DNA from 3 places in the Klebsiella quasivariicola genome. Region 2 is predicted to be linked to each of the others. Evidence: predicted binding sites of a transcription regulator. Region 2 holds the regulator's gene; each other region holds the start of a gene.
The links. Region 2 encodes PurR, which represses purine synthesis genes. Its sites were predicted from a motif close to CANGCAAACGTTTGCNTG; they were not measured.
Positions count from the first base shown of each region.

Region 1: the regulator PurR is predicted to act here: its motif matches at 3,200-3,217, upstream of purM (phosphoribosylformylglycinamidine cyclo-ligase).
Region 3: the regulator PurR is predicted to act here: its motif matches at 2,710-2,727, upstream of B8P98_RS27800 (NCS2 family permease).

Region 1 covers NZ_CP022823.1:1,438,361-1,449,010, reverse strand. The annotation lists gene upp (uracil phosphoribosyltransferase) at 1-458, opposite strand, end outside; gene B8P98_RS07330 (6-phospho-beta-glucosidase) at 675-2,108, opposite strand; gene bglK (beta-glucoside kinase BglK) at 2,118-3,011, opposite strand; gene purM (phosphoribosylformylglycinamidine cyclo-ligase) at 3,275-4,312, shown strand; gene purN (phosphoribosylglycinamide formyltransferase) at 4,309-4,950, shown strand; gene ppk1 (polyphosphate kinase 1) at 5,132-7,192, shown strand; gene ppx (exopolyphosphatase) at 7,196-8,728, shown strand; gene B8P98_RS07300 (sensor domain-containing phosphodiesterase) at 8,783-10,650, opposite strand, start outside.
Region 2 covers NZ_CP022823.1:2,501,158-2,511,807, forward strand. The annotation lists gene B8P98_RS12475 (LOG family protein) at 143-721, shown strand; gene ydgU (small membrane protein YdgU) at 714-797, opposite strand; gene asr (acid resistance repetitive basic protein Asr) at 863-1,270, opposite strand; gene mdtK (MdtK family multidrug efflux MATE transporter) at 1,447-2,820, opposite strand; gene B8P98_RS12490 (riboflavin synthase subunit alpha) at 3,050-3,685, shown strand; gene cfa (cyclopropane fatty acyl phospholipid synthase) at 3,721-4,869, opposite strand; gene punC (purine nucleoside transporter PunC) at 5,162-6,343, opposite strand; gene punR (DNA-binding transcriptional activator PunR) at 6,455-7,366, shown strand; gene purR (HTH-type transcriptional repressor PurR) at 7,385-8,410, opposite strand; gene cydH (cytochrome bd-I oxidase subunit CydH) at 8,703-8,795, shown strand; gene B8P98_RS12520 (MFS transporter) at 8,962-10,128, shown strand; gene sodB (superoxide dismutase [Fe]) at 10,192-10,650, opposite strand, start outside.
Region 3 covers NZ_CP022823.1:5,521,919-5,532,568, reverse strand. The annotation lists gene B8P98_RS27810 (4'-phosphopantetheinyl transferase family protein) at 8-583, shown strand; gene B8P98_RS27805 (NADPH-dependent FMN reductase) at 622-1,188, shown strand; gene B8P98_RS27800 (NCS2 family permease) at 1,270-2,607, opposite strand; gene yieH (6-phosphogluconate phosphatase) at 2,777-3,442, shown strand; gene B8P98_RS27785 (glucosamine-6-phosphate deaminase) at 3,512-4,231, opposite strand; gene B8P98_RS27780 (esterase) at 4,280-5,446, opposite strand; gene B8P98_RS27775 (carbohydrate porin) at 5,485-7,119, opposite strand; gene phoU (phosphate signaling complex protein PhoU) at 7,603-8,328, opposite strand; gene pstB (phosphate ABC transporter ATP-binding protein PstB) at 8,379-9,152, opposite strand; gene pstA (phosphate ABC transporter permease PstA) at 9,199-10,089, opposite strand; gene pstC (phosphate ABC transporter permease PstC) at 10,089-10,650, opposite strand, start outside.

The DNA.
Region 1 (10,650 bases), 1.1 Mb from region 2:
CTGGAGCAGCCGGCGTTTTTCAGCAGATCGATTGTGGCGATCATCGACCCACCGGTGGCCAGCATCGGGTCAACCACCAGCGCCATACGCTCATCAATGTTGGACACCAGCTTCTGGAAGTAAGGCACCGGCTCGAGGGTTTCTTCGTTGCGATAGATACCGACCACGCTAATACGCGCGCTCGGCACGTGCTCCAGCACCCCTTCCATCATGCCGAGGCCGGCGCGCAGGATAGGCACAACGGTAATTTTCTTGCCCTTGATCTGCTCGACTTCCACCGGACCGTTCCAGCCTTCAATAGTGACTTTCTCAGTCTCCAGATCGGCGGTGGCTTCATAAGTCAGTAAGCTGCCCACTTCTGAGGCGAGTTCACGGAAGCGTTTGGTGCTGATGTCGTGCTCGCGCATCAGGCCCAGCTTGTGTTTGACGAGTGGGTGTTTGACTTCCACAATCTTCATTCTCTTTCTCCTCTGAGGGGCAGCCACAAAAAAAATCGCGGGATTATACCGCTTTTTTCGGATTAGGCCATACCCATCTTGCTTGACGTATATCAAGCAAAGTGATTTAGAGACAAAAAAACCGGAGGCGAGGCTCCGGCTTAGCTGCGGGTGCAGTCCATACGCTTACGCGGGCCTACGTGTATTGTAGGTCGGTTAAGCGTTAGCGCCACCCGACTACGACAGGTTCTCCCCGTTGCTGGCAATCACCTGCTGATACCAGGCAAACGACTTTTTCCGGCTACGGGCCAGCGTGCCGTTCCCTTCATTATCTTTATCGACATAAATGAAGCCGTAGCGTTTTTTCATTTCCCCCGTCCCGGCGGAAACCAGATCGATGCAGCCCCACGGAGTGTAACCCATCAGGTCGACACCATCCTCGACCACCGCCTTTTTCATCTCCGCGATATGGGCGGAGAGATAATCGATACGATACTGGTCATTGACGCTGCCGTCCGCTTCACGGACATCGATCGCGCCAAAACCATTTTCGACAATAAACAGCGGCAACTGGTAGTGATCCCAGAACCAGTTCAGCGAATAGCGCAGGCCAACCGGATCAATCTGCCATCCCCAGTCCGACTTTTTCACATACGGGTTGGAGACCAGGCTGGTGGTTTCATCATAGTCGAGCAAGGGGTTATCTTCGGTGGCTTTGGTGGCGAACGACATATAGTAGCTAAAACCAATGTAGTCGACACAGCCCTCGGTTAGCGCCTGGCGATCGGCCTCGGTGATATCGAGGGTAAAGCCGCGGCGGGCAAAATAGTTGAGCAGATGCTGCGGGTAGCGGCCACGCACGTGGACGTCGGTGAACCAGTAACGACGGTGCATGGCGTTCATCGCCATCATCATATCGTCCGGCGCGCAGGTCAGCGGGTAGATCGGACACATAGCGATCATGCAGCCAATCTGCAGCGCCGGATTGATCTCACGCGCCGCTTTTACCGCCAGGGCGCTGGCTACCAGCTCATAATGGGCAGCCTGGTACATCACCGGCTCCCGGTCTTCACCCGGTAAATACTTCAGGCCGGAGTTGGTGAAGGGGGCAAAGTCCTCATGGAAGTTGGCCTGGTTGTTGATCTCGTTAAAGGTCATCCAGTACTTCACTTTATGCTGATAGCGGGTGAAGACGACCCTGGCGAAACGCACGAAAAAGTCGATCAGCTTGCGGTTGCGCCAGCCGCCGTACTCGGTGACCAGGTGATAAGGCATTTCAAAATGCGACAACGTAATGACTGGCTCAATACCGTGTTTCAGACACTCATCGAACAGATCATCGTAAAACTGCAGGCCAGCCTCGTTCGGCTCCAGCTCATCGCCCTGCGGGAAAATACGCGTCCAGGCAATCGAGGTGCGGAAACATTTGAAGCCCATCTCGGCAAACAGCGCCAGGTCCTCCGGGTAACGATGATAAAAATCGATCGCCTCATGGTTCGGGTAGTTTTTCCCCGCCACCACCCCGTCAGTGATTTCCCGCGGCACGCCGTGAGCGCCAGCGGTCATCACGTCCGCGACGCTGATCCCCTTGCCACCTTCCTGCCAGCCGCCCTCTAACTGATGCGCCGCAACCGCGCCGCCCCACAGAAAACCTTCTTTAAATCCGGACATAGTCTCTCCCTAATGTCGATCGTCGCCAGGCGAACGATAGTGCTGATTGAAATGGTAAACCGCGCCAATCAGGCCGGCATCGTTGCCGTGACTGACGGTATCGAGATAGTCGGCAATGCCGAACCAGGCCAGATGCTCCTTTAGCAGCGCCAGAAACCCTGGACGTTCCACAATGCCGCCGCCGATAAATATGGTCTGCGGATCGAAGATATTGACGAGGTTATAGAGGCCCTGACCGAGGCCATTGAAGAACTCGGCGACCAGTCGCTGGCAGGCCGGGTCGCCGGCGTCATAACGGTCGAAAATCATTTCGCCAGTCACACTGTCCAGCGGCGCGCCAATATGTTCCGCATAGCGATGGCGCAGCACCCGCAGGGTGCAGTTCTCATTCATCGAATAGCGACGAGGATCGCGTCCGCCGGGACGGTCGGTGAGCATATAGCCGAATTCGCCGGCACGAAAACGCGCCCCGTGGATCAGCTGGTGTTGGCAATAAATCGCCCCACCAATGCCGGTGCCAATGGTGAGTACCAGAAAATTGGCCATCTCTGCCGCTTTGCCCTGCCAGCGCTCGGCCAGCAGCACACAGTTAGCGTCATTTTCCACCGCGACCGGCAGCCCTGTTCGGGCCTCGAGCCACGCTTTCATGGCGAAGTTATCAAATCGACGAATAGCGCCGCCCATGGTGATAAAGCCGCTATGCGGGTCGACATAGCCTGGCGCGCTAACGGCGATACCGCCGCAAGAGGGATGAGCCGCCAGCCACGACAGCATCGTCTGTAAGATGTGCTCACCATCGCTGTCATTGATTGACTGCTTCGCGGTTTCCAGCAGCCTGCCGTCCTGAGCCATCACGCCCATCTTTAACGCGGTGCCACCAATATCAAATGCCGCAATCTCCATTCATCCCTCCCCTGGCGTGCATAAATAACCGATCTAACGCGCGGCGAATCACCACAGAAACCGGTTTCAGTCGTATGATGAGGATTCCTTTACGCTGAGGCAAGCACAAGACTGTACCCGGTTTCATTTTCGTGAGCAGTATCAAATTTAACCATTCATCAGCGGTTTTACGCCAACTGTAAAGCAGGCTCGCAAACGTTTGCTTTCCCTGTTAGAATTGCGCCGATTTTTCTTGCTTACCGCAAACGCGTGGAGACTTCGCAGTGACCGATAAAACCTCTCTCAGCTATAAAGATGCCGGCGTGGATATTGATGCAGGCAACGCTCTCGTCGACCGTATTAAGGGCGTGGTGAAGAAAACCCGTCGCCCGGAAGTGATGGGGGGACTGGGCGGATTCGGCGCGCTGTGCGCACTGCCGCAGAAATACCGCGAGCCGGTACTGGTCTCCGGCACCGACGGCGTCGGTACCAAGCTGCGTCTGGCAATGGATCTGAAGCGTCACGACACTATCGGCATCGATCTGGTCGCTATGTGTGTGAACGACCTGGTGGTTCAGGGTGCTGAGCCGCTGTTTTTCCTGGATTATTACGCGACCGGTAAACTGGACGTCGATACCGCGGCCAGCGTCATTAACGGCATCGCCGAAGGCTGCCTGCAGTCCGGTTGCGCGCTGGTAGGGGGTGAAACCGCTGAGATGCCAGGGATGTATCACGGTGACGATTACGACGTAGCGGGTTTCTGCGTCGGGGTGGTGGAAAAATCAGAAATCATCGACGGCAGCAAAGTGGCCGACGGCGACGTGCTGGTGGCGCTGGCCTCCAGCGGCCCGCATTCCAACGGCTACTCGCTGGTACGTAAAATTATCGAAGTCAGCGGCGTCGACCCGCAGACCACCGACCTTGACGGCAAACCGCTGGCCGACCATCTGCTGGCGCCGACCCGCATCTATGTGAAATCGGTGCTCGATCTGATCGCCAGCGTCGACGTCCACGCTATCGCCCACCTGACCGGCGGCGGCTTCTGGGAAAACATCCCGCGTGTGCTGCCGGACAACACCCAGGCGGTGATTGATGAGTCCTCCTGGCAGTGGCCATCCGTCTTCAACTGGCTGCAAACCGCGGGTAACGTCAGCCAGCATGAGATGTACCGCACCTTTAACTGCGGCGTGGGGATGGTTATTGCCCTGCCGGCAGCGGAAGCGGACAAAGCGATTGCTCTGCTGAACGAGAAAGGTGAAAGCGCGTGGAAAATCGGGTATATCAAAGCCTCCGATTCCGAACAGCGTGTGGTCATTGCATGAAAAACATCGTGGTGCTGATTTCCGGTAGCGGCAGCAATTTGCAGGCGATCATCGACGCCTGCGGCCGGAAACAGATAAACGGCACCCTGCGTGCGGTATTCAGTAACAAGGCCGATGCGTTCGGCCTTGAGCGCGCGCGCGCGGCCGGCATTCCAGCCCATGCACTGGCGCAAAGTCAGTTTGCCGACCGGGAAGCGTTCGATCGTCAGCTGATGCATGAAATCGACGCCTACGCCCCGGATCTGGTGGTACTGGCGGGCTATATGCGTATCCTCAGCCCGGCATTCGTCAGCCACTATCAGGGACGCCTGCTCAATATTCATCCTTCGTTACTGCCGAAGTACCCTGGCCTGCACACCCATCGCCAGGTGCTGGAGAACGGTGACGAGGAGCACGGCACCTCGGTGCATTTCGTCACCGATGAGCTCGACGGTGGGCCAGTTATCCTGCAGGCCAAAGTGCCGGTCTTCGCCGGCGATAGCGAAGATGAGGTCACGGCGCGGGTTCAGACCCAGGAACATGCCATTTATCCGCTGGTCATTAGCTGGTTCGTCGATGGGCGTCTGCGTATGGAAGGCAACCACGCCTGGCTGGATGAGCGACAGCTTCCCCCCCAGGGTTATGCCGCCGAAGAATAAACCCCAGCCCTGCGTTTCCACACCGCGGGGCTTTTTTTTTTCATTAAAATTGTTTATTAATCAATCATCTCACAGAAATATTTCTTCTTACTGTCATATTGTTGTGACACAGTAAATCGCTATGCAGAAAAATTCGTCATAATAGTCTACGTCCTGTGAGTAAAACGGAGTGTGAGCGGTAATGGGCCAGGAAAAGCTATACATCGAAAAAGAACTCAGCTGGTTGTCTTTTAACGAGCGCGTGCTGCAGGAAGCGGCGGACAAGAGTAACCCGCTGATTGAGCGCATGCGCTTCTTAGGGATCTACTCCAACAACCTTGATGAATTTTACAAAGTACGCTTCGCCGAGCTTAAGCGGCGGATTATTATCAGTGAAGAACAAGGCAGTACCGCCCATTCTCGCCACCTGTTAGGCAAAATTCAGGCCCGGGTTCTGAAGGCCGACCAGGAATTTGATAGTCTGTACAACGAACTGCTGCTGGAGATGGCGCGTAACCAGATTTTCCTCATCAACGAACGTCAGCTGTCCGTCAATCAGCAGGCCTGGCTGCGCAACTACTTCAAGCAGTATTTACGCCAGCACATCTCGCCGATCCTGATTAACCGTGAAACCGACCTCGTGCAGTTTCTGAAAGATGATTACACCTATCTGGCGGTGGAGATTATCCGCGGGGAAAACATCAACTATGCCCTGCTGGAAATCCCGTCAGATAAAGTGCCGCGCTTCGTGAATCTGCCGCCGGAAGCGCCGCGCCGTCGCAAACCGATGATTTTACTGGATAACATCCTGCGCTATTGCCTGGATGATATTTTTAAAGGCTTCTTCGATTACGATGCGCTGAACGCCTACTCGATGAAGATGACCCGTGACGCCGAGTACGATCTGGTGCATGAAATGGAGTCGAGCCTGATGGAGCTGATGTCTTCCAGCCTCAAGCAGCGCCTGACCGCCGAGCCGGTTCGCTTCGTCTACCAGCGCGATATGCCGGACGCGATGGTCGAAATGCTGCGTGATAAGCTCTCCATTTCCAACTATGACTCAATGCTGCCGGGTGGTCGCTACCACAACTTTAAAGACTTTATCGGTTTCCCGAATGTCGGTAAGGCCAATCTGGTGAATAAACCCATGCCGCGTTTGCGTCATCTGTGGTTTGATAAATTCCGCAACGGCTTCGACGCCATTCGCGAACGCGATGTGCTGCTCTACTACCCCTATCACACTTTTGAGCACGTGCTGGAGCTGCTGCGCCAGGCCTCGTTCGACCCCAGCGTACTGGCGATCAAAATCAACATCTACCGGGTGGCCAAGGATTCGCGCATCATCGACGCGATGATCCACGCCGCCCACAACGGTAAAAAAGTGACCGTGGTGGTGGAGCTGCAGGCGCGCTTCGATGAAGAAGCCAACATTCACTGGGCGAAACGCCTGACGGAAGCGGGGGTCCACGTGATCTTCTCCGCGCCGGGGCTGAAGATCCACGCCAAGCTGTTCCTTATCTCACGTAAGGAAGGCGATGAAGTGGTGCGCTACGCCCACATCGGCACCGGAAACTTCAACGAAAAGACCGCGCGGATCTACACCGACTATTCACTGTTAACCGCCGATGCGCGCATTACCAATGAAGTCCGCCGCGTGTTTAACTTTATCGAAAACCCCTACCGCCCGGTAAGCTTCGATTACCTGCTGGTGTCGCCGCAGAACTCGCGCCGTCTGCTGTATGAGATGATCGACCGCGAGATCGCCAATGCGCAGAACGGGCAACCGTCCGGGATTACGCTGAAGCTGAACAACCTGGTGGATAAAGGGCTGGTGGACAGACTGTACGCCGCCTCCAGCTCCGGCGTGCCGGTCAATCTGTTGATCCGCGGCATGTGCTCGCTGATCCCTGGACTGGAAGGTATCAGTGAAAATATTCGCGTCATCAGCATTGTCGACCGTTTCCTGGAGCACGACCGGGTCTACTGTTTTGAAAATGGTGGCGATAAACAGGTCTGGCTCTCCTCTGCCGACTGGATGACGCGTAATATTGATTATCGTATTGAAGTTGCCGCTCCCCTGCTTGATCCACGTCTGAAGCAGCGGGTACTGGATATTTTTGATATCTTGTTCAACGATACGGTAAAAGCGCGCTATCTTGATAAAGAACTGAGTAATCGCTATGTGCCGCGCGGCAATCGCCGTAAAGTACGCGCACAAATGGCGATTTACGATTATCTCAAATCACTCGAACAACCCGACTAACCTATGCCACTAAACGAAAAAACCCCTCGGCCGCAGGAATTCGCTGCGGTCGACCTTGGTTCGAACAGTTTTCATATGGTGATCGCCCGTGTCGTCGATGGCGCCATGCAGATCATTGGACGCCTGAAACAACGCGTACATCTGGCCGATGGCCTCGATGAAAACTCGGTGTTGAGCGAAGAAGCCATGACCCGCGGGCTGAACTGCCTGTCGCTGTTTGCCGAACGTCTGCAGGGGTTCTCCCCCTCCAGCGTTTGCATCGTCGGAACGCATACGCTGCGTCAGGCGACCAACGCGGCAGAGTTTCTTAAACGCGCTGAAAAAGTGATCCCCTACCCGATCGAGATCATCTCCGGTAATGAAGAAGCGCGCCTGATTTTTATGGGCGTTGAGCATACGCAGCCGGAACGCGGACGCAAACTGGTGATTGACATCGGCGGTGGTTCAACCGAGCTGGTTATCGGTGAAGATTTCGAGCCCCGGCTGGTAGAAAGCCGCCGCATGGGCTGCGTGAGCTTCTCGCAGGCCTACTTCCCCGGCGGAACCATCAACAAAGAGAATTTCCAGCGTGCTCGCCTGGCGGCGGTCCAGAAGCTGGAGACGCTGGCCTGGCAGTTCCGTATTCAGGGCTGGACCGTGGCGCTGGGCGCCTCCGGCACCATCAAAGCCGCGCAGGAAGTACTGGTGGCCATGGGTGAGAAGGACGGATTTATAACGCCAGAGCGCCTCGAAATGCTGGTCAGTGAGCTGTTAAAGCATAAAAACTTCGACGCGCTCAGTCTGCCCGGTCTCTCTGAAGATCGCAAAGCGGTCTTTGCCCCCGGGCTGGCGATTCTGTGCGGCGTGTTTGACGCGCTGGCCATTAAAGAGCTTCGTCTGTCCGATGGGGCGCTGCGCGAAGGCGTGCTGTACGAAATGGAAGGCCGCTTCCGCCATCAGGATATTCGCAGCCGTACAGCACAGAGCCTGGCGAATCAGTACAATATCGATCGCGAACAGGCGCGCCGGGTGCTGGAAACCACCACCCATATGCTCGAGCAGTGGCAGGAGCAGAATCCCAAGCTGGCCAATCCGCACCTCGCGGCGCTGCTGAAGTGGGCGGTGATGCTCCATGAGGTGGGACTGAATATCAACCACAGCGGCATGCATCGCCACTCGGCCTATATTTTGCAGAACAGCGACCTGCCGGGTTTCAACCAGGAGCAGCAGATGCTGATGGCCACCCTGGTGCGCTATCATCGCAAAGCGATAAAACTCGACGACCTGCCGCGCTTTACGTTGTTCAGGAAAAAGCAGTTTCTGCCGCTGATCCAGCTGCTGCGCCTGGGCGTGCTGCTGAATAACCAGCGTCAGGCCACCACGACACCGCCAACCCTGCGGCTGCAAACGGAAGCTCACCACTGGACGCTGACGTTTCCGCACGACTGGTTTAGCCAGAACGCGCTGGTGCTGCTGGATCTGGAAAAAGAGCAGCAGTACTGGGAAGGCGTGCCTGAGTGGCTGCTGAAGATCGCTGAAGAAGAGCCAGACGCCTGACCAAATCGGTGGATATCATCAGAGCCGGGCCATCGCGCCCGGCTTTTTATTACTTCAGGCGGTCATCCCCTCCGCCAGTTGCGCCAGGGGAACCGGTACGCCGATATCATAACCCTGCATATAATCGATCCCCAACTCGATTACCGCCTGGCGTATCTCCGGCGACTCCACATATTCGGCCACCACCTGCATGTTCTTCATGCGCGCCAGACGACAAATAGAGTCCACCACCTGGTAATCGAGACTGCTGGCAAGCAGATTGCGAATAAAGCTGCCGTCAATCTTCAGGATGTCGACGTTCATGGTTTTCAGGCGAGCATAGCTGGCGTAGCCAGTACCGAAATCATCAATCGCCACCCGGCAGCCCAACGCCCGCAGATGCTCTAATGTCTGACAGACCAGTTCCGGGTTACTGAGCGCATAGTTCTCGGTTAGCTCGAAAATAATCTGCCAGGGCTCTATGTTGTAAGTCTGCAGCAGATCTTCCACCTCCCGGGGAAACTGGCTGCGGCTCAGAGAAACAGGAGAGAGATTGACCGCAAGCCGCAGGCCAGGCAGCGCCTGCCGGTTGGTATCCATAAAGTCCAGCGTGTGCTTGATGACCCACTGATCCACTCGTGAGGAAAGGCCAAATTCGTGCGCCACCGGCAGGAACGCGTTTGGCCCGATCAGTTCACCCGACTCTCCTTGCATTCGCAGCAAAACTTCGTGGTAGCGATCGCCACGAATGCCCTGAATAGGCTGCGCCATCAGGACAAAATGGTCTTGTTCCAGCGCCTTGAGGATGCGGTTCATCATCACGACTTTATCTTTCAGATCCTGCTGAACATGACCGGCGCCACGGCGCTGCATATTTTCCGGATGACCGCTGGCCAGCGACATGTCGGCAATGGTGTTCAGCTCACCAAGCAGCAGATACAGATGCTTGACCGGCGAACGAACGTTGCAGTAGCTCATGCCAATCCGCGGCTGCAGGGGAACCCCATCCCAGTGAAAACGAAACTGCCGCAGGGAACGGTCAATTAAGTGAATGCGTGCCTGGTGCCCCTCACTGTTGAGGCGAAAAACTAAATCATGGCCGGCAAGGTGATAAACCGCCTCATTAGGCTGCAGCAGCGCGCTCAGGTGGTTCGCCAGCATTTGCTTATACTGAATGCGTAACAATACGCCGTAATGGCGCCCCAGCAGCTCCAGTTCAGGAATACGTAGAAAACACAACGTCGACCAGCTCGTACTGTTGAGCGCCCGGCTCAACGCCCGCAGATTAGGCATGTGTACGACCGGGTCAAGGAATGCCATCTGCCGGACGCGAGCGTAGATCAACCGCTGCTGTGTCGCCAGCATCGCCGTATAGGCAACAATAAACGAAAATACCAGATAGCTTGAGGAGGTGATTGCCAGCTGTGTGTTATAGCTCGGATACACCGGTAAATAGCGGTAATGAAAATGAATTACGGTGATCAGCACTGGCGTCCAGATCAGCGAGATAAAGCGATAGCCAAAACGCATCGCCCCCCAGAGCATCACAGGCATAAGCAATGACAATGTATAATTCGTGCTAAATATTGTGCTGGTATTATTTAATGGCATCAATAATAACCCGAGCAACAAAATTAATATTGCCACCCAGCAAAAGATTTCCAGCTTTTTTATTTTTGGATCAATTTGTAACCGAATTTGCGAAATAAAGCCGCGAACATGAAAAGGATTACGAATGATCCGCAGCAGCAAATAACACAACGGTACCCCCGTCAGACATCCCACCATCAGCGCCTGAAAGGTAATTAACGACCGTAAACTAAACGGCGTAATGCCGGTCATCTCCGTCGTGCGCGGATGAAGGCCCAGATATTCGGCGATCTGGGACAGAATCAGAAAAATGACCGAGGGGAGTAGCATTTGCCAGAACAGACGATGCGGCA
Region 2 (10,650 bases):
GGATATATTTTACTGAACCACAAGGATATTTCTTCGCCAGCGAGCGTCACAGCTCTCATTTTTCAGCCAGTCTAATCCAGCGCGGAAGGGTTGCCGTTGTGTTAAATTATCGGCCATCAGAAGAGAAGGAGTGATAACGAAGATGAAATCTATTGGTATTTTCTGCGGTTCTTCAGCTGGCGAACATCCGCTGTATCTCGAAACCGCCCGTCTGGTTGGACGTACACTGGCGCAGCAGGCGCTGGCGCTTGTCTATGGCGGTGGCAAAGTCGGTCTGATGGGGGCGGTCGCCGATGCGGCGCTGGAGGCTGGTGGCGTGGTGATAGGCGTGATGCCGCGCGGCCTGGTGGAGCGGGAAATTGCCCACCGTGGTTTGACGGAGCTACATGTGGTCGAGGATATGCACGAGCGGAAAACCAAAATGGCGGCGCTGGCGGATGGCTTTATTGCCCTGCCGGGCGGGGCGGGGACGCTCGAAGAAATTTTCGAACAGTGGACCTGGGCGCAGTTGGGGATCCATGAGAAACCGTGCGCGTTCCTGAATATCAAGGGCTATTACGATCCGCTTCAGGCGATGGTCGATAACATGGTGCGGGAAGGGTTTATGCATCCGCGCTATGCGGAGATGCTGCCGTTTGCAGACTCGGTGGAGGAGATTATCGCCGGTTTTCGCGACTATACGCCGCCGGCCCGTAAATGGGTTCAGCAGCCAGCTATTTAAACATCAAGCGCAGAGTAAACAGTGCGCAGACGATGAGCAATAACAGCAGCAATTCGAAGCGATAGCGTTGCAGCATGATGTCCTCCTGAAAAAAAACCGGCGCTGTTCAGCGCCGGTTTATCACCTTTTATGCCCTGACCGTTATGCCGCTGGTTTAACCGCCGGTTTAGCTGCATGGTGCGCCACTTTATGGTGTTTCTTCGCAGCCTGGGCTTTTTGCTCAGTAGCCGGTTTAGCGGCCGCTTTATGGTGTTTCTTCGCAGCCTGCGCTTTTTGCTCGGCTGCCGGTTTAGCGGCCACTTTATGGTGTTTCTTCGCAGCCTGGGCTTTCTGCTCGGCTGCCGGTTTAGCGGCCGCTTTATGATGTTTCTTCGCAGCCTGGGCTTTTTGCTCAGTAGCCGGTTTAGCGGCCGCTTTATGATGTTTCTTATGGTGAACAGTGGTATGGCTGGCTGCTGCACTCGGGGTGGTGCTCGCCGCATCGGCAGCGAAAGCAACTGACGACAGACCCATAGCAGCGGCAACGACCAGAGCTAATACTTTTTTCATTCTGAAATCCTCGACTTGGTTTCTTGAGTAACCCCACTGCGGGGCTGTTGGCAACACTATAAGCGCCTGCCGGGAGGTCATCAGTGAGTCTTTGGTGTCGGGGAGTAACGGAATGTACAATGCGGCCGCTGTGCCGTAGAACGAAAAAGCCCGCCGGAGTGGCGGGCTTAGATAAGTTAACGCGCGGCGCGCTGTAAGATGATGCTGGAAGGCTGGCGCTGCAGAAAACGCATCCGCAGCATCATCATGATGGCGGCAGAGGTCAGGCCGATGATAAATCCGCACCAGAAACCGGCAGGTCCCATGCGGGGCACAATCATATCGGTCAGCGCCAGCAGATAGCCGCTCGGCAAACCCAGCACCCAATACGCGGTGAACGTGATAAAAAAGATAGACCGCGTATCTTTATAGCCGCGAAGGATACCGCTGCCGATCACCTGGATGGAGTCAGAGATCTGATAGATAGCCGCCAGCAGCATCAGATGCGAGGCCAGCGTCACCACCTCCGGGTTGTCGTTATACAGCAGCGCAATCTGCTTACGCATCAGCACGGTAAAGATAGCGGTAAATACCGCCAGGCAGACGCCCACGCCCACGCCGGTGCGGGCCGAAACTTGGGCATCTATCGTTGAGCCCTGGCCAAGGCGGAAGCCGACGCGAATGGTGACCGCTGCCGCCAGCGACAGCGGCAAAACGAACATCAGCGAGCTGAAGTTCAGCGCAATCTGGTGACCGGCGACGTCAATGATCCCGAGCGGGGAGACCAGCAGCGCGACGACGGCAAACAGAGTGACTTCAAAGAACAGCGCCAGAGCAATGGGCAACCCCAGCTGCACCAGCCGCAACAGGACGGCGAAATCGGGGCCATTGAAGCCCTCGGCGCAGCGAATATCCCGCATCGAACGCGCCCGGCGCACCCACCACAGCATGCTGGCGAACATCACCCAGTAAACCGAAGCAGTCGCTACGCCGCAGCCGACGCCGCCCAGTTCGGGCATGCCGAAATGACCATAAATAAAGATATAGTTCACCGGAATATTAACCAGTAAGCCGATAAAGCCCATGACCATCCCGGGCTTGGTTTTAGCCAGCCCTTCACACTGGTTACGCGCTACCTGGAAGAACAGATAGCCCGGCGCGCCCCACAGCAGCGCGCGCAGATAGCCAACCGCCTTCTCCGCCAGCAACGGATCGATGTTGTGCATGGAGCTGATGATATACCCGGCATTCCACAGCACGACCATGATCAGCACCGAGACAAAGCCGGCCAGCCAGAAGCCCTGACGCACCTGCGGCGCGATACGCTCCCGCCGGCCAGAGCCGTTAAGCTGTGCCACCACCGGAGTCAGCGCCAGCAGCAGGCCGTGGCCGAAGAGGATCGCTGGCAGCCAGATGGAGGTCCCGATGGCCACGGCAGCCATATCCGTGGCGCTGTAGCCACCCGCCATCACGGTATCGACAAACCCCATCGCCGTCTGCGCCACCTGCGCGAGGATGACGGGTATGGCCAGAGCTAATAACTGACGCGCTTCAATAAAATACTTCTGCACGTGAACACCTTCGAATTGTTGTTATTTTGAGACTAAAAAAGCCGCCGTAACTGGCAGCAAGGGGATAAAAATGAGGAATTTCCAGTCTATTGTAGCGAGGATTAGCCATTAAGCCAGTGAAAAAAGAGTCGGGGCACGAAGCGCGCTGGCAACCGCTTTGCCCTCCTGTTATTGTTCCTGATAGCGAAAACGGTAATCATACCGTCATGATTTTCAACAGGAGCCTAAGATGTTTACAGGTATTGTTCAGGGAACCGCGAAAGTGGTCTCCATTGATGATAAACCCAATTTTCGCACCCACGTGGTGGAGTTACCGGCACATATGCTGGAGGGGCTGGAAACCGGCGCCTCTGTTGCCAATAATGGCTGCTGCCTGACGGTGACTGAAATCAACGGCGCGCGCATCAGCTTCGATTTGATGAAAGAGACACTGCGTATTACCAATCTCGGCGATATCAAGATCGGCGATGAAGTGAACGTTGAGCGAGCGGCGAAATTCAGCGACGAAATTGGCGGGCATTTAATGTCCGGCCATATCATGACCACAGCAGAAATTGTGAAAATCCTCACTTCCGAAAATAATCGTCAGATCTGGTTTAAAGTGCAGGATCCGACGCTGATGAAATACATCCTCTATAAAGGATTCATCGGTATTGATGGCATTAGTCTGACGGTGGGAGAGGTCACGGCTACTCGTTTCTGCGTGCATCTTATTCCGGAGACGTTGCAGCGGACCACGCTGGGAGCGAAAAAGCTGGGCGATCGCGTCAATATTGAGATCGATCCGCAGACCCAGGCGGTTGTCGATACGGTAGAGCGCGTGCTGGCGGCGAAAGAGATTGCGGCGAAGGTCAATGAAGCCTGAAAAAAATCCCCCGCCGATCGGCGGGGGAGTGTTATTTAACGGGCGACGCGCAGTCCATGTTCAATACCGCGCGAGAACACCACCTGCCAGAGCTGAATGTCGCGGGCGCGGAAGGCGCCGGCGCAGGCGTTCAGATAATAGGTAAACATGCGTTTGAAACGTTCTGAATAATTATCGGCAATTTCCGGCCAGCTGGCGAGGAAACGCTCATACCAGGCCATCAGGGTCGTGTCGTAATCGGCGCCGAAGTTGTGCCAGTCTTCCATCACAAAATGCTTCTCGCTGGCTTCGGCAATGTGACGCACGGAAGGCAGGCAGCCGTTAGGGAAGATATATTTATCGATCCACGGGTCAACATTATGATCAGTGACTTTGGAACCGATAGTGTGCAGTAAGAAACGGCCATTGGGTTTCAAATTACGGTCGGCAACCTCGAAGTAGGTGGCGTAATTTTTCGGCCCCACGTGCTCAAACATGCCTACGGAGACAATGCGATCAAAGCTGTCATGCAGATCGCGATAATCCTGGAGACGAATCTCCACATCGAGATCGGCGCAACGGGCCTGAGCCATCTTTTGCTGTTCAGCGGAGATAGTTACACCCACGACGCTGACCTGGAAGTGTCGTGCCATATATTCGGCAAGACCACCCCATCCACAGCCGATATCCAATACCCGCATACCCGGTTCAAGCTCAAGCTTGCGGCAAATCAGATCCAGTTTGTCCTGCTGCGCGGCCTCAAGGGTTTGCGCCTCTTTCCAGTAACCGCAGGAATACTGCATGTAAGGGTCAAGCATCCGACTAAACAGATCGTTACCGAGGTCGTAATGCTCTTTGCCCACAATCCAGGCGCGTTTTTTACTTTGTAAATTAAACAGACGAGCGCCTGCTATGCGGAGTGTATCTTTGAAATGGTGAGGGAGCTGTTTTTCCAACCCGGCGCGTAACACCTTGTGGAAGAATATATCCAGACGCTCGCAGTCCCACCAGCCGTCCATATAGCTTTCGCCTAAACCCAGCGAACCTTCCTGCAAAACCCGTTTAAAAAAGAGAGGGTTTTTAACCCGCAGGTCTGACGGCGCGGAGCCATTGATTTCAATTCCCGCACGGCCTAATAATTCAGCTGCAATCCGGTACCAGTCATCATTTGGTACACTTACTTCTTCTATACACGATGAACTCATAGCTTCTCCATCACGCCCAAGTGATCAGAACCTTAAAACAGCGTAGACGCTTTTTTGGCTTTGTGAGAAATCTCACGGATAATCCGTGAAGTCGCTATCCGACGTAAACAGAGGAAGGGAGATAACCCTTGCCGAAAGGCCTTCCATGGTGAAACGAAGGCATCCTGCATCCGTTAATCTGTAACTATTTTCTATTTATGTGAACCCGGATCCAGTATAGGACGCTAAGTACTGGCTTTCAATAAAAATTTCTTAGCATGCTAACGACTGGTCCGGGTCCCGGCGAGGTAAGTTAAGCGTGGGAAGAGCGGGGAGTCAGCTCAGGTGTCTGCTGCAGACGAAAGCCTATCCCGGCTAAGCCAATCGAGACCAGCATCACGCTGGTGGTGGTCAGCAGCGGCGTGGCGATCAGCGCGGATACCAGCAGACTGGTCAGGAAGCACAGGCCAAGCTGCAGGGTATTCTGCAGCGCCGCTGCCCGGCCGGTCGCCTGCGGGAAAGGCTTCAGCGCCTGAGCAACCACGATGGGGTAGATCCCGCCGTTGACCACTGCCATCAGGCAGAAAGGGATCATTAACGCCACCAGCGAGGCATGCGTCTGTAGACCGACCAGCCAGGTGGCGGCTACGCTGACGGCGAAGACCACCAGCAGCCACGGCAGCATCTGTTGACCGGACCACTTTTGCAGCAGCGCGCGGCAGCCATAGCCTCCCACCAGAAAGGCGATGGTCTGTGGGATGTAGCTCAGGCCGATGGCGGTTGGGCCGTAGCCCATCTCGTGCAGGATAAAAGGCGATCCCGTGAGCCAGGCGAAGAAGCTGGCGGAACAGGCGGCGTAGATCAGGACATTGCCGCTGTATTCACGCGAACGCAGCAGTGCGAGGAAGGTGATCTTCTGCTGTGTCACGGCGACTGGCTTTGCCGCTGCCTTCAGGCGCAATGCCGGCAGCATCAGCAGCAAGGTAATTGCAAACAAGGTGGCGAAGATGGCCTGCCACTCAAAGTGAATCAACAACCAGCTGCCCAGCAGCGGGGCCAACGCTGGCGATAATCCCACCAGCGGCATAATGGTAGCGAAGATACGGTTAGTCCGCTGTGCGGGATAGTAATCGGTGACCATTGCCTGCCAGGTAACCGCCGCGGCACAGACGCCGATCGCCTGCAGAAAGCGCAGCGCCAGCATCAGAGTGGCATTGTGCACCCACAGCATTCCCAGACAGCCGAGAGCGAAAATCGCCAGCCCGCTCAGGAGCACCGGTTTACGCCCGTAGCGATCTGACAGCGGCCCCCAAAACAGCTGGCCCAGTGCGAAGCCAGCGAGAAACAGACTCAGGCTGGCGCTGATTGAGGCGGGGGAGGTATTGAGATCCTGCTGCATGGCGGCAAACGCCGGCAGGTACATATCGGTGGCCAGAAAGCCCAGCACGCTCAGGCCAGCCAGCCAGACTAAAAATCCTTTCCCAGGTTGTGACATAACGTTCTCATTTTTGACGGCAGGTACGATGGCGCAGAGTGTAGGCAGTGCATTGTGGCTTGTGAAACGCTAATATTTGTCACATGCATTCAAAAAATTTGCAGGCAGAATATGTGGTCTGAATACTCTCTGGAAGTGGTTGATGCCGTTGCCCGTAATGGCAGTTTCAGCGCTGCCGCGCAGGAGCTGCACCGGGTCCCTTCCGCGGTCAGCTATACCGTGCGTCAGCTTGAAGAATGGCTGGCGGTTCCCTTGTTTGAGCGGCGTCATCGTGACGTGGCGCTGACCCCGGCTGGAGTCTGGTTCTTACAGGAAGGGCGCTCTGTTATCAAAAAAATGCAGATCACCCGCCAGCAGTGTCAGCAAATCGCCAACGGCTGGCGCGGACAGTTGTCGATCGCGGTGGACGATATTGTGAAACCGGCGCGCATGCGCCAGATGATCGTCGATTTCTATCGCCATTTTCCCGACGTCGAACTGATCGTCTTTCAGGAGGTATTCAACGGCGTGTGGGATGCCCTGGCCGATGGCCGTGTAGAGCTGGCGATCGGCGCAACGCGATCTATCCCGGTCGGCGGCCGCTATGCGTTCCGCGATATGGGAATGCTGAGCTGGGACTGCGTGGTGTCAAGCGATCATCCGCTGGCGAAGATGGATGGCCCTCTGAGCGACGATGTTCTGCGCAACTGGCCGTCGCTGGTGCGAGAGGATACCTCACGTTCACTGCCCAAACGAACGACATGGTTACTGGATAATCAGAAGAGGGTGGTCGTTCCCGACTGGGAGTCGTCTGCTACCTGTCTGTCGGCTGGACTTTGCGTCGGTATGGTGCCGAGCCATTTTGCCCGTCCATGGATAGATCGCGGTGAATGGACCGCACTGGCGCTGGAAAATCCGTTCCCGGATGCCGCCTGCTGCCTGACGTGGCAGCAGAGTGACGCTTCACCGGCGCTGAACTGGATGCTGGACTATCTGGGAGACAGCGATACGCTAAACCGGGAGTGGCTGCGGGCGCCGGAATGATCCGCGCCCGCAGAGGCCTTAGCGGCGATAATCGACAAACGGGCCATCCGCCACCGAGCGGCGTTCGACCAGTCGGGGATGAACTTCGATAGACTGTGACTCTTCACGCTTGTTGACGATACGATCCAACAGCATGTTAAACGCGGCTTCGCCCAGCGAATCTTTTGGCTGATGAATGGTAGTCAACGCCGGGCTGAAATAGCGGGCGTTGCGCACATTATCATAACCGATCAGCGAAATGTCCTGCGGCACGCGCAGCCCCATTTCGTCTGCGGCGCAGATAGCGCCCATCGCCATGATATCGCCACCGCAGAATACCGCCGTTGGGCGATGCTGCTGGTTCAGGATCTGCTGCATTGCCCGGTAGCCGGACTCAGGTTCGAAGTCGCCCTGCACAATCCAGTTTTCCGGCACGTTGATATGCGCTTCTTTCATTGCCTGCATAAAACCGGCCAGGCGTCCTGCGCCGGTATTGCGCTCCAGCGGCCCCGGGATCACGCCGATTTCGCGATGACCACGCTCAATCAGATAGCGTCCGGCAATATAACCGCCCTGGAAGGCGTTATCGATCACCGCATCGGTAAAATCAGCTTTCGCTTCGCCCCAGTCCATCACCACCATCGGAATATGGCGGTATTCTTCCAGCATGCTCAGAACCGAATCCGGATACTCAGAACACATCACCAGCAGACCGTCGACGCGCTTTTGCGCCATCATCGACAGATAGGCGCGCTGTTTTTCCGGATCGTTCCAAGCGTTACCCAGGATCAGGGTATAGCCCTTCTGGAAGCAGCTCTTTTCCACGGACTCAATAATTTCAGCGAAATAGGCGGCTTCGCTACTGGTCGCCAGCAGGCCAATCGATTTTGTATGATTGACTTTCAGGCTGCGGGCCACGGCGCTCGGCGAGTAGTGCAGCTCTTTGATCGCCGCCCACACCGCATTACGCGTCTCTTCGGCAACGAAACGGGTTTTGTTAATTACATGTGATACAGTTGTAGTGGAAACGTTTGCGCGCTTCGCTACATCTTTAATAGTTGCCATTACATCTCACTCCATGCCTTGACCTGATCGCCTGATCATCGATACGTAAACGTTTGCCTACACACACCCTGAATACAATTTTCAACATTGCATCACGTCGGGAAAACGACACAGAACGACAGGAAGGGGTCAATGGCCGATACGCTTTTAAATTAGCGTGGGATTTTGTCCGATCTTGGGGCAAAGTGGAAGAGCAAAAATGTGCATCGCCCTAAATCCCGGAAGATTTTTGCGATTTTTTGTGCAAAAATGAGCAAGCTCACTTTTGGTGTGGGGATAACTAGAGGGAAAAATGATGGATACCAATTTAAAGTTTTCGCTGATCACCACGATTATTGCTCTCGGCGTGATTGTCGCTTTCAGCCTGACCGCCATACTGCACTAAGTTTCCGCTGCGGGAGGAGCGCGCCTCCTCCCTCTCCACCGCTATTATTATCAATTCTGCAAAAATCTTTTGTCATTTCGTTCACTTTTGTTTTTTTGTGATTGATGTCATGCTTTTGACTTCTGATGTTACGCCGTCCTCTCTGACGGCCTGATGGAGTCATTGAATGAAAATCAACTTTCCTTTACTCGCGCTGGCGATCGGCGCCTTTGGCATCGGCACCACCGAGTTCTCCCCGATGGGATTGCTGCCGGTGATTGCGAAAGGTGTGGACGTCTCGATACCGGTGGCGGGAATGCTGATCAGTGCGTATGCCATCGGCGTCATGGTCGGCGCACCGCTGATGACCCTGCTGTTGTCACATCGCGCACGGCGCAATGCGCTGATTTTTCTGATGGGGATCTTCACCGTCGGCAACCTGTTGTCATCCATCGCGCCGGATTACACCACGCTGTTGCTGTCGCGCATTATTACCAGCCTCAACCACGGCGCGTTCTTTGGCCTGGGGTCGGTGGTGGCGGCCAGCGTTGTACCGAAACATAAGCAGGCCAGCGCGGTAGCCACCATGTTTATGGGACTCACTATCGCCAACATTGGCGGTGTACCGGCGGCCACCTGGCTTGGCGAAACCATTGGCTGGAGAATGTCTTTCCTCGCCACCGCGGGGTTAGGCCTGCTGGCAATGGTCAGCTTGTGGTTCTCCCTGCCGAAGGGCAGTGCGGGTGAACGCCCTGAAGTCAAAAAAGAGCTGGCCGTCCTGTTGCGCCCTCAGGTGCTCTCTGCCTTGCTGACTACCGTCCTGGGCGCGGGTGCGATGTTTACGCTGTATACCTACATTTCGCCAGTGCTCAATACGCTGACCCACGCTTCATCGCTGTTCATTACCGCGATGCTGGTGCTGATTGGCGTCGGCTTTTCGCTGGGTAACTATCTGGGCGGTAAATTCGCCGACCGGTCGGTCTCCGGCACCCTGAAAGGATTTCTGCTGCTGCTGATGGCGATCATGCTGGCAATCCCGCTGCTGGCGCAATCTCAGGTCGGGGCGGCCATCAGCATGATTGTCTGGGGCGCTGCCACCTTTGCGGTAGTGCCACCGCTGCAGATGCGCGTCATGCGCGTGGCACATGAAGCGCCGGGACTCTCTTCTTCGGTGAATATCGGCGCGTTTAACCTCGGCAACGCGCTGGGCGCTGCCGCCGGTGGGGCGGTGATCTCTGGCGGACTGGGCTATGCGTTTGTGCCGGTGATGGGGGCGATTATCGCCGGTCTGGCGCTGCTGCTGGTCTGGTTTAGCGGACGAGCGCAGCCGGAAGAGGCTTTCGCCAGCCAGTAATCATTGGATGGGGAAGGGCTAAAAAAGAACCGCAGCCGGGGAGACCCTGCTGCGGTTTGTCGTTTATGCCGCCAGGTTGGCCGCAACAAACTTCCAGTTAACCAGCGCCCAGAAATGGTCCAGATAGCTTGGACGGGCATTGCGGTAATCGATGTAGTAAGCGTGTTCCCAGACGTCAACGGTCAGCAGCGGTTTCGCATCAGTGGTCAGCGGCGTACCGGCGTTGCTGGTGGAGACGATAGCCAGGCTGCCGTCAGCATTTTTGACCAGCCAGGTCCAGCCGGCGCCAAAGTTTTTCGCTGCGGCATCGGTAAATTTCGCTTTAAAATCAGCAAAGCTGCCGAAGGATTTTGCAATCGCTGCCGCTAATTCGCCTTCCGGTTCACCGCCGGCGTTTGGCGCCAGGCAGTTCCAGTAGAAAGTATGGTTCCATACCTGCGCTGCGTTGTTGAATACGCCGCCTTCAGAAGTGCGCACGATCTCTTCGAGGGATTTGTCTTCGAACGCGGTGCCTTTGATCAG
Region 3 (10,650 bases), 2.5 Mb from region 2:
GCTGTTTATGCTATATGGCATCAGTGAGCTGCCTGAAATCATCAGTGAAGCGAATGGCCGACCGGTTTTTAGCGATCGCCATCTTCCCCGCTTCTCTATCTCTTATACTGGTAATATCGTTGGCGTCGCGCTGACCACCGAGGGAGATTGCGGCCTCGACATGGAACTACAGCGCACTGTCCGCAGCCACGACGCCGACAGACAAAATTTCAGTAACAACGAGAATCTGTGGATTAACATTCAACACGATCCGGACGAAGCGCGCACCCAGCTGGTTGCGCTACGCCGCAGCGTGCTGAAACTGACAGGAGAAGCACCGGCGCAACTACAACTGCTGCCGGGCTCTGGCCGCCTGCGTACCGCCGGCAGCCAGCCGATAGAAGCCATCTGTGATGCTGAATCACTTCTCGTCTGGTCGATTGCCGCTACCCCGAATATTGGCCCGCTGAAGGTCTGGGAATATGACGGTAAGGGGGGCGACTGGTGCAGCCTGCCGGATGCCCAGCGGCGCGCGCGCGAGCCCTCGGCGCGCCTGATGCGCTTTACCAGTTTACCCACGGAAAAAACCCTATCCCTCAATTGACCGGTCTCACCGGCATATCATGATAAAAAGGAGCAATCATGTCAGATACTTTGAAAGTGGTTACGTTACTCGGCAGCCTGCGTAAAGGGTCGTTTAATGGAATGGTCGCGCGTACCCTGCCAGGCATCGCGCCTGCGGGTATGGAAATCGCGGCGCTGCCGTCGATCGGTGATATTCCGCTTTACGATGCCGATATGCAGGAGGAAGAAGGATTCCCACAGCGCGTACAGGAGATTGCGCAACAGATCCGTGAGGCGGATGGCGTGGTAATTGTGACTCCCGAATATAACTATTCCGTGCCTGGCGGCCTGAAAAACGCCATCGACTGGCTGTCACGCCTGCCCGAGCAGCCGCTGGCCGGCAAACCGGTTCTGATTCAAACCAGCTCAATGGGCGCCATTGGCGGCGCACGCTGCCAGTATCATCTGCGCCAGATCCTGGTGTTCATGGATGCGATGGTGATGAATAAACCGGAATTTATGGGCGGCGTGATCCAGAACAAAGTGGATCCGCAGTTGGGTGAAGTGGTCGATCAGAGTACTGTCGACCATCTGCGCGGCCAGCTGACCGCCTTTGGAGACTATATTCAGCGCGTGAAAGCGTAAAGATCAAAACTGTCTGGTTACCTCTCCCACAGGAAGAGGAAACCAGAACTAAAGCCCTTTTCTCAGAAAAGGGCCTGCTGCTTATTTCGCATCAATAAAGACAATTTTCAGCACAAACAGCAGCGAGACGATAATCACGCACGGACTGAGCTCGCGCAGACGGCCGGTGCCGATCTTCATCACGCAGTAGGAAATAAAGCCCAGGGCGATACCTTCGGTGATCGAGAAGCTAAACGGCATCATCACCGCGGTGATGAACGCTGGTACCGCCTCGGTCAGATCGTTCCACTTCACCCGCGCGAGGCTGGAAGTCATCAGCACGCCGACGTAAATCAGCGCACCCGCGGCGGCATAACCAGGAACCATCCCCGCCAGCGGCGACAGGAAGATTACCAGCAGGAACAGGATACCGACGACAACGGCAGTCAGGCCGGTACGCCCGCCCACGGAAACGCCGGAGGAGGATTCGATATAGGCCGTTACCGAAGAGGTACCAATAAAGGAACCAGCAACGGACGACACGCTATCGACGAACAGCGCCTGCTTCATGCGCGGGAACTTACCCTGCGCATCCGCCAGCCCGGCTTTATCTGTGACGCCAATCAGGGTGCCGGAAGAGTCAAACAGGTTAACCAGCATGAACGAGAAGATCACGCCCGCCAGGCCAAGATTCAGCGAACCGGCCAGATCGACCTGACCCACAACCGAGGTCACGCTCGGCGGCGCGGAGACGATGCCGGTGTAGTGCACATCGCCCAGCATCCAGCCCAGCAGGGTAGTCACTACGATAGAAACCAGGACCGCGGCGTGAATGTTACGCGATGCCAGAATCGCGATGATAAAGAAGCCCAGCACGCCCAGCAGTACGCTGTGGGAGGTTAAATGACCAATGCTGACCAGCGTTTCCGGATTAGCGACGATAACCCCGGCGTTTTTCAGGCCCATCATGCCGATAAACAGACCGATCCCACTGGTGATCCCGACGCGCAGGCTAAGCGGAATATTGGCGATCATCCAGTAACGTACGCGGAAGATGGTCAGCAGCAGCAGACCCACGGCGCCCCAGAAGATGGCGCCCATACCGACCTGCCATGGCAAACCCATCGCCTGCACCACTACAAAGGCGAAAAAGGCGTTCAGCCCCATCGCTGGCGCGAGGGCGACCGGCAGGTTCGCAAACAGCCCCATCAGGATACTGCCGAAAGCGGCAATCAGACAGGTGGTCACAAACACGGCGCTGGTATCCATACCCGCCACGCCAAGAATTTGTGGGTTCACGAAGACAATGTACACCATCGTCAGGAACGTGGTGAAACCGGCGATCGCTTCAGTGCGCACCGTGGTGCCATGCTCGCGCAGTTTAAATACGCGCTCCAGCAGACCCTGGCCAGAAGACTGGCTGGTTTGTTGTTGACTCATTATCGGTTTCCGAACGTAAGGAGGGAAAATTCGAGGCTATCCTATACCAAATTACAGCACCAGGCGCGGTTGTATGGTAATTTTTTTCATTTATTTTGCTTATACGGCAACGATTGCGTCGCGGCATTGGGCATTACGAAAACGTTAAACTTGTTAATATGGAAAGGCTATGACTCAACCAGAAGCAGTATTTTTTGACTGTGACGGCACGCTGGTCGACAGTGAGGTGATTTGCTCCCGCGCCTACGTTCACATGTTCCAGGAATTCGGCATTACGCTGGACCTGGCGGAGATTTTTAAGCGCTTCAAAGGGGTAAAACTGTACGAGATTATCGACACCATCAACGCTGAGCATGGGGTTAACCTGCAAAAGGCCACTCTTGAGCCGATTTATCGGGCGGAGGTGGCCCGTCTGTTCGATAGCGAGCTGGAGGTGATTGCCGGAGCCCAGGCGCTGCTGGATGCGGTAAGCGTCCCGATGTGCGTGGTTTCCAATGGTCCGGTCAGTAAGATGCAGCACTCGCTCGGTCGCACCGGCCTGCTGCATCATTTCGCTGACCGCTTGTACAGCGGCTACGATATTCAGCGCTGGAAACCCGATCCGGCGCTGATGTTCCATGCGGCAAACGCCATGCAGGTGAAAGCCGAAAACTGTATCCTGGTGGATGACTCCAGCGCCGGTGCTCAGTCGGGGATTGCCGCCGGCATGGAGGTGTTTTATTTCTGCGCCGATCCGCATAACCAGCCGATCAATCATCCCAAAGTGACGACCTTTACCGATCTGGCAGAGCTGCCGGCATTGTGGAGAGCGCGTGGCTGGGATATTACTCGTTAAGACCCGGCGTCGCTACGCTCGGCCGGGCTACGGTTGATCACAATGGTAGCCCCGCTGGCCAGCGGCTTTTTAGTGCTGCAATTCCGCCGCTGCCGCCTTATCGGCAATAATCACCAGCGAAGGGTGCAATTTGAGCACTGAAGCCGGCACCTGCTCGCTGACCGGGCCTTCCACCACCTGCTTTAACGCGTGCGCTTTTGCGGCACCGCTGACAATAAGCAATAGATTTTTCGCCGCCATCACGCTTCTCGGCCCCATGGTGACATAGCTGTCCGGTACTGCCGAGATATCCCCGCCCATCTCGCTGTTAGCGACGAGAGCAATCATATTCCCGCGAATCGGCACTTCGACCGTCTGATCCTGAAAGCGGGTGATATTCGGCAGGTTGCCGCAAAAATGGCCGTCGGCCCCCAGCCCCAACACCATCAGATCAAGGCCGCCTGCCTCTTCCAGCTGGCGATCGTGCTGCGCAGCGTTCTCCAGCGTCAGCTTGTGAATATTCTCTTCTTTGATCTGTGCCGGGGTAAAAAACAGCTGACGCAGGTTGGAAATGGTTACGCCTTCTCGCGACTGGCCGCGAAAGGGGATCTCATCGAAATTGTAATAGTGCACCCGATCATAGAAGGCTTTGCCTTTCACGGCGGCGGTTAGATGCGCATACATCCGCTTTGGTGTGCTGCCAGCCGTCATCGCCAGATTCACCCGCCGCGGCGCCGTGATATAGCCCAGAACATGATGGCTGGCGACCAGGCTCATCTCTTCATAATCTTCGGTCACAATCATTTTCATCTTGTCTTCCCTCACAAGCGGAAAAGGGGGCTCACCGCCCCCGCAAGGTTATTTAAACAGTTTTTGTACAAACTCGGCGTAGGCCGGGCGCCAGACGTCCATTTCATGGTTCAGGCCTGGATACGAGTGATAGTCGAAGTTAATCTTCTGTTTTTCCAGCTCGCTTTTCAGACCAGCAATGTCTTTGCCGGTAACGGAATCTTTTTCTCCGACGACCACGGTAAAGTTGCGCAGTTGCTTATTGATCGCGTCAGGCTGCTTCAGCTGCGCTTCCACGCCGGCATTCGGCACCGTGGTGGTCGTGACACCGCTAAAGGTCGCGAGCCAGCCAAAGCTCTCCAGATGATTCATTCCTGAAACCAGCGCCTGATAACCGCCCTGGGAGAGGCCCGCCAGCGCCCGGCCGTCGGCATCTTTACGCACATTAAACCGGGTATCGATCAGCGGAATAATATCCTGCATCAACTCGTTATCCGCCGCCTGCGCATTGAGGGGATAGAAGGTTTTGCGCCGCTCCTGCGGTGGGAAGTTTTCCGCTATCGCTTCCGGAGTATCGGTTTCGGTATCCGGGACCACCACCAGCATCGGCTTGATTTTGCCCTCCGCCAGCAGGTTATCCATGATTTGCGGGATCCGCCCTTGATCGATGGCCGACAGGCCGCTGTCGCCAAAGCCATGATAGAAATAGAGCACCGGCAGCGGGTCACCGCTTCCGCTATAACCCGGCGGCGTCCAGACATACAGACGACGTTCGGCGTTCAGTGCCTTCGAGTGATAGGTGAGGGTGCGCAGATCGCCGTGCGCGACCGCCCGATCGTCAAGAATACTGCCCGGCACCAGAATCAGACTGGTGTTCACCTGGCGCTGCGGCTTCTGATAGCGGCTGCCGGTATCTACCGAGCGGAAGCCATCCACATCGAAATAGTATTCATAGAGATTGGCTTTCATCGGCTCGCTTTTCCATGTCCAGACTCCGTCCGCTGCTTTGGTCATGTCGTGCGAGACAAAGGAGTCCGGCGTGGCGCCTGTCACTACCGAAACCCGCCGGGCATCAGGGGCAAACAGGCGGTAAGTGATACTCTTATCCGCGTTAACCTGGGTGATAAAGTGGCTCACCGGTTGGCCCGGGTCCGGCATTGCGGGTAATGGCGCCGCCTGCAGGGTAAACGCCGCGCCCGCCAGCGCCAGTGCGAAATAAATTGCATGTCGTTTCATCGTTATTCCTCTTCCGTTGTGTCCGTTCTGTTATCGTCTTACCACCAGATTTCCGCCTGCGCCCCCACGGCAAACTGATCGTTTTTACCGTCTTCAAAAATGCTGGTGGTATTATTCGCGGCCTTATCCAGGTCGATATCCTTCGCTTTAATATAGGTGGCATAGAAGCGAATTTCCGGGCGCGAGGTCAGCATACTGGTATTGACTTTGAAGGTATGGAACAGCGTGGTCTTGTAGCCGGACTCGTTATATTTCTTGCCGGTAACATCTTTGTTTTGCTGTTTGAAGTATCCCAGCTCGACGCCGGTCTGGTTGTATTTATCCCAGATATAAGCCGGTCGCAGGACCGTGCGAATGGATTCAAAATCGGAGTGGGCTCCGGTCTCGTAGCTATAGACGTCGTTGCCAAAGGAGTAGACGATGGCATTCGCCATAATAATGTCATCGCGTAAATAGGTTTCCCCCTGCGAGGTTAAGCGCACAGCGGTGCCATTGGTATGGTCGCCATAATAGCGGCCGTTAAAGGTGGTATAAGGGCTGGATCCGGCATAGCGCGAGAAGCTGCTGGCAATAGAGTTATTGGCCAGTAAGAAAGAGAATTCGTTAAAGCCGCCGTTAGCCCATTTCTGCGTTAACGAGGTACCCGCCATCCAGGTATCTTTCCATGGATAATAGCCTTCATTGCCCTCTTTATATTTCTCTGATGAACTTTCATTGGCGGCAACATAGCGTCCGCTAACCATCAGGCTGGCTTTATCCCACAGCGGGATCTCTTTGTAACGGATATCCAGAGTATTGGTGTTAATTTGCTGCTTATTGCTCAAAGAACGGTCGTAATCATCGACATCTTCGCGAATCAACGCGATATCGAATTTCCCGGCGCCTACCTGCCAGTTTTCCAGCCCCACGCCGGCCGCCGCATCGGTTCTCTGCGTTTTCCAGTCCAGCATCTGAATTTCGATTTTTGGCGCGCCGTGTTTACCGACCCAGAAATCAGCTTCCGGCGCAAACGGCAGGAACCCTTTGGTGTTAACGTACATATCCGAGAACTGAATGTAGTTTTCGCCGCCGGCGTTGTCCCCAAACCAGCCAGTGGAGTACTGCTGGCCAACGTTCCCGTCGAGCATCACGATGGCATCGACGCGTTTATCGCCTTCCTGAAATACCCGCTGCTTCAGCTGCAGATCGAACCAGCCGGAATATTCGTTGCCCAGACGGCCAAGCGAGCCAATCGCCCATGATTTTGGCGATCCGTGCGAAGCGGTGCCCCAGCCCGAACGAAAGTAGCCGTTATAGCTAAAGCCAATTTCATCTTTCACGAACTTGCTAAAATCTTTCAGCGTCATCGCGCTATAGGCTGGCGCGCCGTCGGTGGCAGGTTGTTGATTTTTAACCAGCACCGCATCCGGTTTAACCGCCGTTTTCAGCCCGGTGGCCGCCACCCCGGTCTTACGCTTCTGACCTTCCTCTGGCGGAGACCATGAGGCCCAGATCTGCTCTCTTTTTTTCTCCTGGTCCTGATATTTTTTGAGTTCCTTTTGCGTATCTTTGAGCGCTTTTTCCAGCAGTTCAAGCCGTTGTTCCACCGTCAACGGGCTTGCCAGCAGGTGGGTTGAATAACAAAGCGGTGCCAGCAATATCATCGCCGAAGCGATCCTGTTTTTTCTCATCATAATATTCCCTTATATAATCATTGGCGTAAATAAAACACGACAGCAACCCCTATTCCGCGCCAGTGCTAATAGCCGTATCCATACCGTTTGATGTCGCAATAGCTGTTATTTTTGCAGTTAGACAAAAGCAAAAAAAAACCTGAAGAAGACGATCTGCCTTAACAGATAATCCTCTTCAGGTTTTGCCCGCACATCGCGGTAGCAACCCTCATTCAGCCATTATTGGCCCGCATAAAACAAAAAAACCTGATACCGCCGCCGTGGGGGCAATATCAGGTTTTGCCTGCTGTCGCAGTCACAATCCGTTTAAACCATCCTGAGCGTTAGCGCTCAGTCAGTGGAAGCTGATTGTTACGCGATAAAATGAAGAACTCAAATGGCCAGCCTGTTAATTGTGACGATACTCTCAGCAATCTCGTGGCTTCTGGCTAAATCATATTTAATCCTGATAAATTTATTTACCAGGATTAAACAGAATGATTATTACTCTTTCGGATCTTTACCGGCAAGCAGTTTATCCAGCTCATCGCCGCCAACGTGACGGAAATCCTGACCTTTAACGAAGTAGAAAATATATTCGCAGATATTCTGGCAGCGATCGCCGATACGCTCGATAGAACGTGCGCAGAACAGCGCCGTCAGGACGCTGGGGATAGTGCGCGAGTCTTCCATCATGTAGGTCATCAGCTGACGCACGATGCCTTCATACTCCTGGTCGACTTTCTTATCTTCGCGGTAGATACGTACCGCTTCGTCGAGATCCATACGCGCAAACGCATCCAGCACGTCATGCAGCATCTGCACCGTGTGGCGGCCCAGCGATTCAAGGCTCACCAGCAGCGGCTGGTGCTGCTGGGAAAACTTCTCCAGCGCGGTGCGGCAGATTTTATCCGCCACGTCGCCAATGCGTTCCAGCTCAGCGATAGTCTTGATGATCGCCATCACCAGGCGCAGGTCGCTGGCGGTCGGCTGGCGCTTGGCGATGATGCGCACGCACGCTTCATCGATCGCCACTTCCATCATGTTGACCTGTTTGTCGCCGTCAATCACGCGTTTCGCCAGATCGCTGTCCTGGTTATGCATGGCGGTGATCGCATCAGAAAGCTGCTGCTCCACCAGCCCCCCCATGGTCATCACCTGGGTGCGGATATACTCCAGTTCAGCGTTGAACTGGCCGGAAATATGTTTGTTAAGATTTAGGTTGTCCATGGTGTCTCCTGATTGCCCAACTGGTGAGAGCCTGAAAGCACAAGGGCAAATCAACCGTAGCGGCCAGTAATATAATCTTCAGTTTGTTTCTTCGCGGGCTTGGTGAACAGGTCATCCGTGTTGCTGAACTCAATCAGCTCGCCAAGATACATAAATGCCGTATGGTCGGAACAACGCGCAGCCTGCTGCATGTTATGAGTTACGATAACGACGGTGTAATCCTGCTTCAGCTCGGTGATCAGCTCTTCGATACGCCCGGTGGAGATCGGGTCCAGCGCGGAGCACGGCTCATCAAGCAGCAAAACTTCCGGGCGGATCGCGATACCGCGGGCAATACACAGGCGCTGCTGCTGACCACCGGAGAGAGAATACCCGCTCTGGTGCAGTTTATCTTTGGTTTCGTTCCATAGTGCGGCTTTGGTCAGCGCCCACTGCACGCGCTCATCCATATCGGCACGGGACAGTTTTTCAAACAGGCGCACGCCGAAGGCGATATTGTCGTAAATAGACATCGGGAACGGCGTCGGCTTCTGGAATACCATGCCAACCTTAGCGCGCAACAGGGCGATATCCTGGGTGTTGGTCAGAATGTTATCGCCATCCAGCAGGATCTCACCTTCCGCGCGCTGCTCCGGATACAGTTCAAACATCTTGTTGAACGTGCGCAGCAGGGTGGATTTACCACAGCCTGACGGACCGATAAACGCCGTTACCTGGTTTTTAGTGATATCCAGGTTGATGTTCTTCAGGGCATGGAATTTGCCGTAGTAGAAGTTCAGGTTACGAACTGAAATCTTACCCGGAGCTGTATTCACCATACTCATCTCAATCTCTTCCTCATTCAGCGCAGCAGTTGCTGCGCCGCAAAAATTAACCGTGTTTCTTCTTGGCGAAGATAACGCGCGCCAGGATGTTCAGCAGCAAGACGCACAGGGTGATAATCAATACCCCGGCCCATGCCAGTTGCTGCCATTCCGCAAACGGACTCATGGCAAATTTGAAAATGGTCACCGGCAGGTTGGCAATCGGCTGCATCATGTCGGTGCTCCAGAACTGGTTGGACAGCGCGGTGAACAGCAGGGGTGCCGTTTCCCCGGCGATACGGGCGATAGCCAGCAGGATCCCGGTCATAATCCCCGAGACGGACGCTTTCAGGGTGATCGCCGAGATCATTTTCCACTTCGGCGTCCCCAGCGCATAGGCCGCTTCACGCAGGCTATCCGGCACCAGCTTCAGCATGTTTTCGGTGGTACGAATCACGATAGGTACCTGCAGCAGCGCCAGCGCGATAACGCCCGCCCAGCCCGAGAAGTGCTGCATCTGCGCCACCACGATGGTGTAGACGAACAGACCGACCACGATAGACGGCGCGGATAGCAGAATATCGTTAATAAAACGGATGATTTCCGCCAGTACCGACTTACGGCCGTACTCTGCCAGATAGATACCTGCCATGATCCCCAGCGGCGTACCAAAGACGGTTGCCCACAGGATCAGCAGGCCGCTGCCTGCGAGGGCGTTGGCCAAGCCACCGCCCGCCGTATTCGGCGGTGGCGTCATTTCGGTGAACAGCGCCAGACTCATGCCATCGAAACCGCGGGTTATCGTCGCCATCAGGATCCAGATAAGCCAGAACAAACCAAACGCCATAGTGGCTATCGAGAGCGCCAGAGCGATACGGTTTTTCATGCGGCGTTTGGCCTGCATCTTGCGGCGGGATTCCGCCAGCTCGGCGGTGGTTTGCAATTCAATGGTCGCCATTAGCGTGCCCCCTCATTCTTCGCGAGGCGCATAATCATAAACTTCGACGCCGCCAGAACGATAAAGGTGATAACGAACAGGATCAGACCCAGTTCCATGAGCGCCGCCACGTGCAGGCCGGTTTCCGCTTCGGCGAACTCATTAGCCAGCGCGGAGGTAATACTGTTCCCCGGCATATACAACGAGATGCTGTCGAGCTGGTAGGTGTTGCCGATGATAAAGGTGACCGCCATGGTTTCACCCAGCGCGCGGCCCAGACCGAGCATCACCCCGCCGATCACCCCGTTTTTAGTGAACGGTAAAACGATGCGCCAGATCACCTCCCAGGTGGTGCAGCCGATGCCATAGGCCGACTCTTTCATCATCACCGGGGTCTGCTCGAAAACATCGCGCATGACCGCGGCGATGTAAGGGATGATCATGATGGCCAGAATGACGCCAGCGGCGAGAATACCGATACCAAAAGCCGGGCCGGCAAACAGCGCGCCGACGAACGGGATGGTCGACAGGACGTTGCCGACCGGCTCCTGGAAGTAAGTCGCAAACAATGGGGCGAAAATA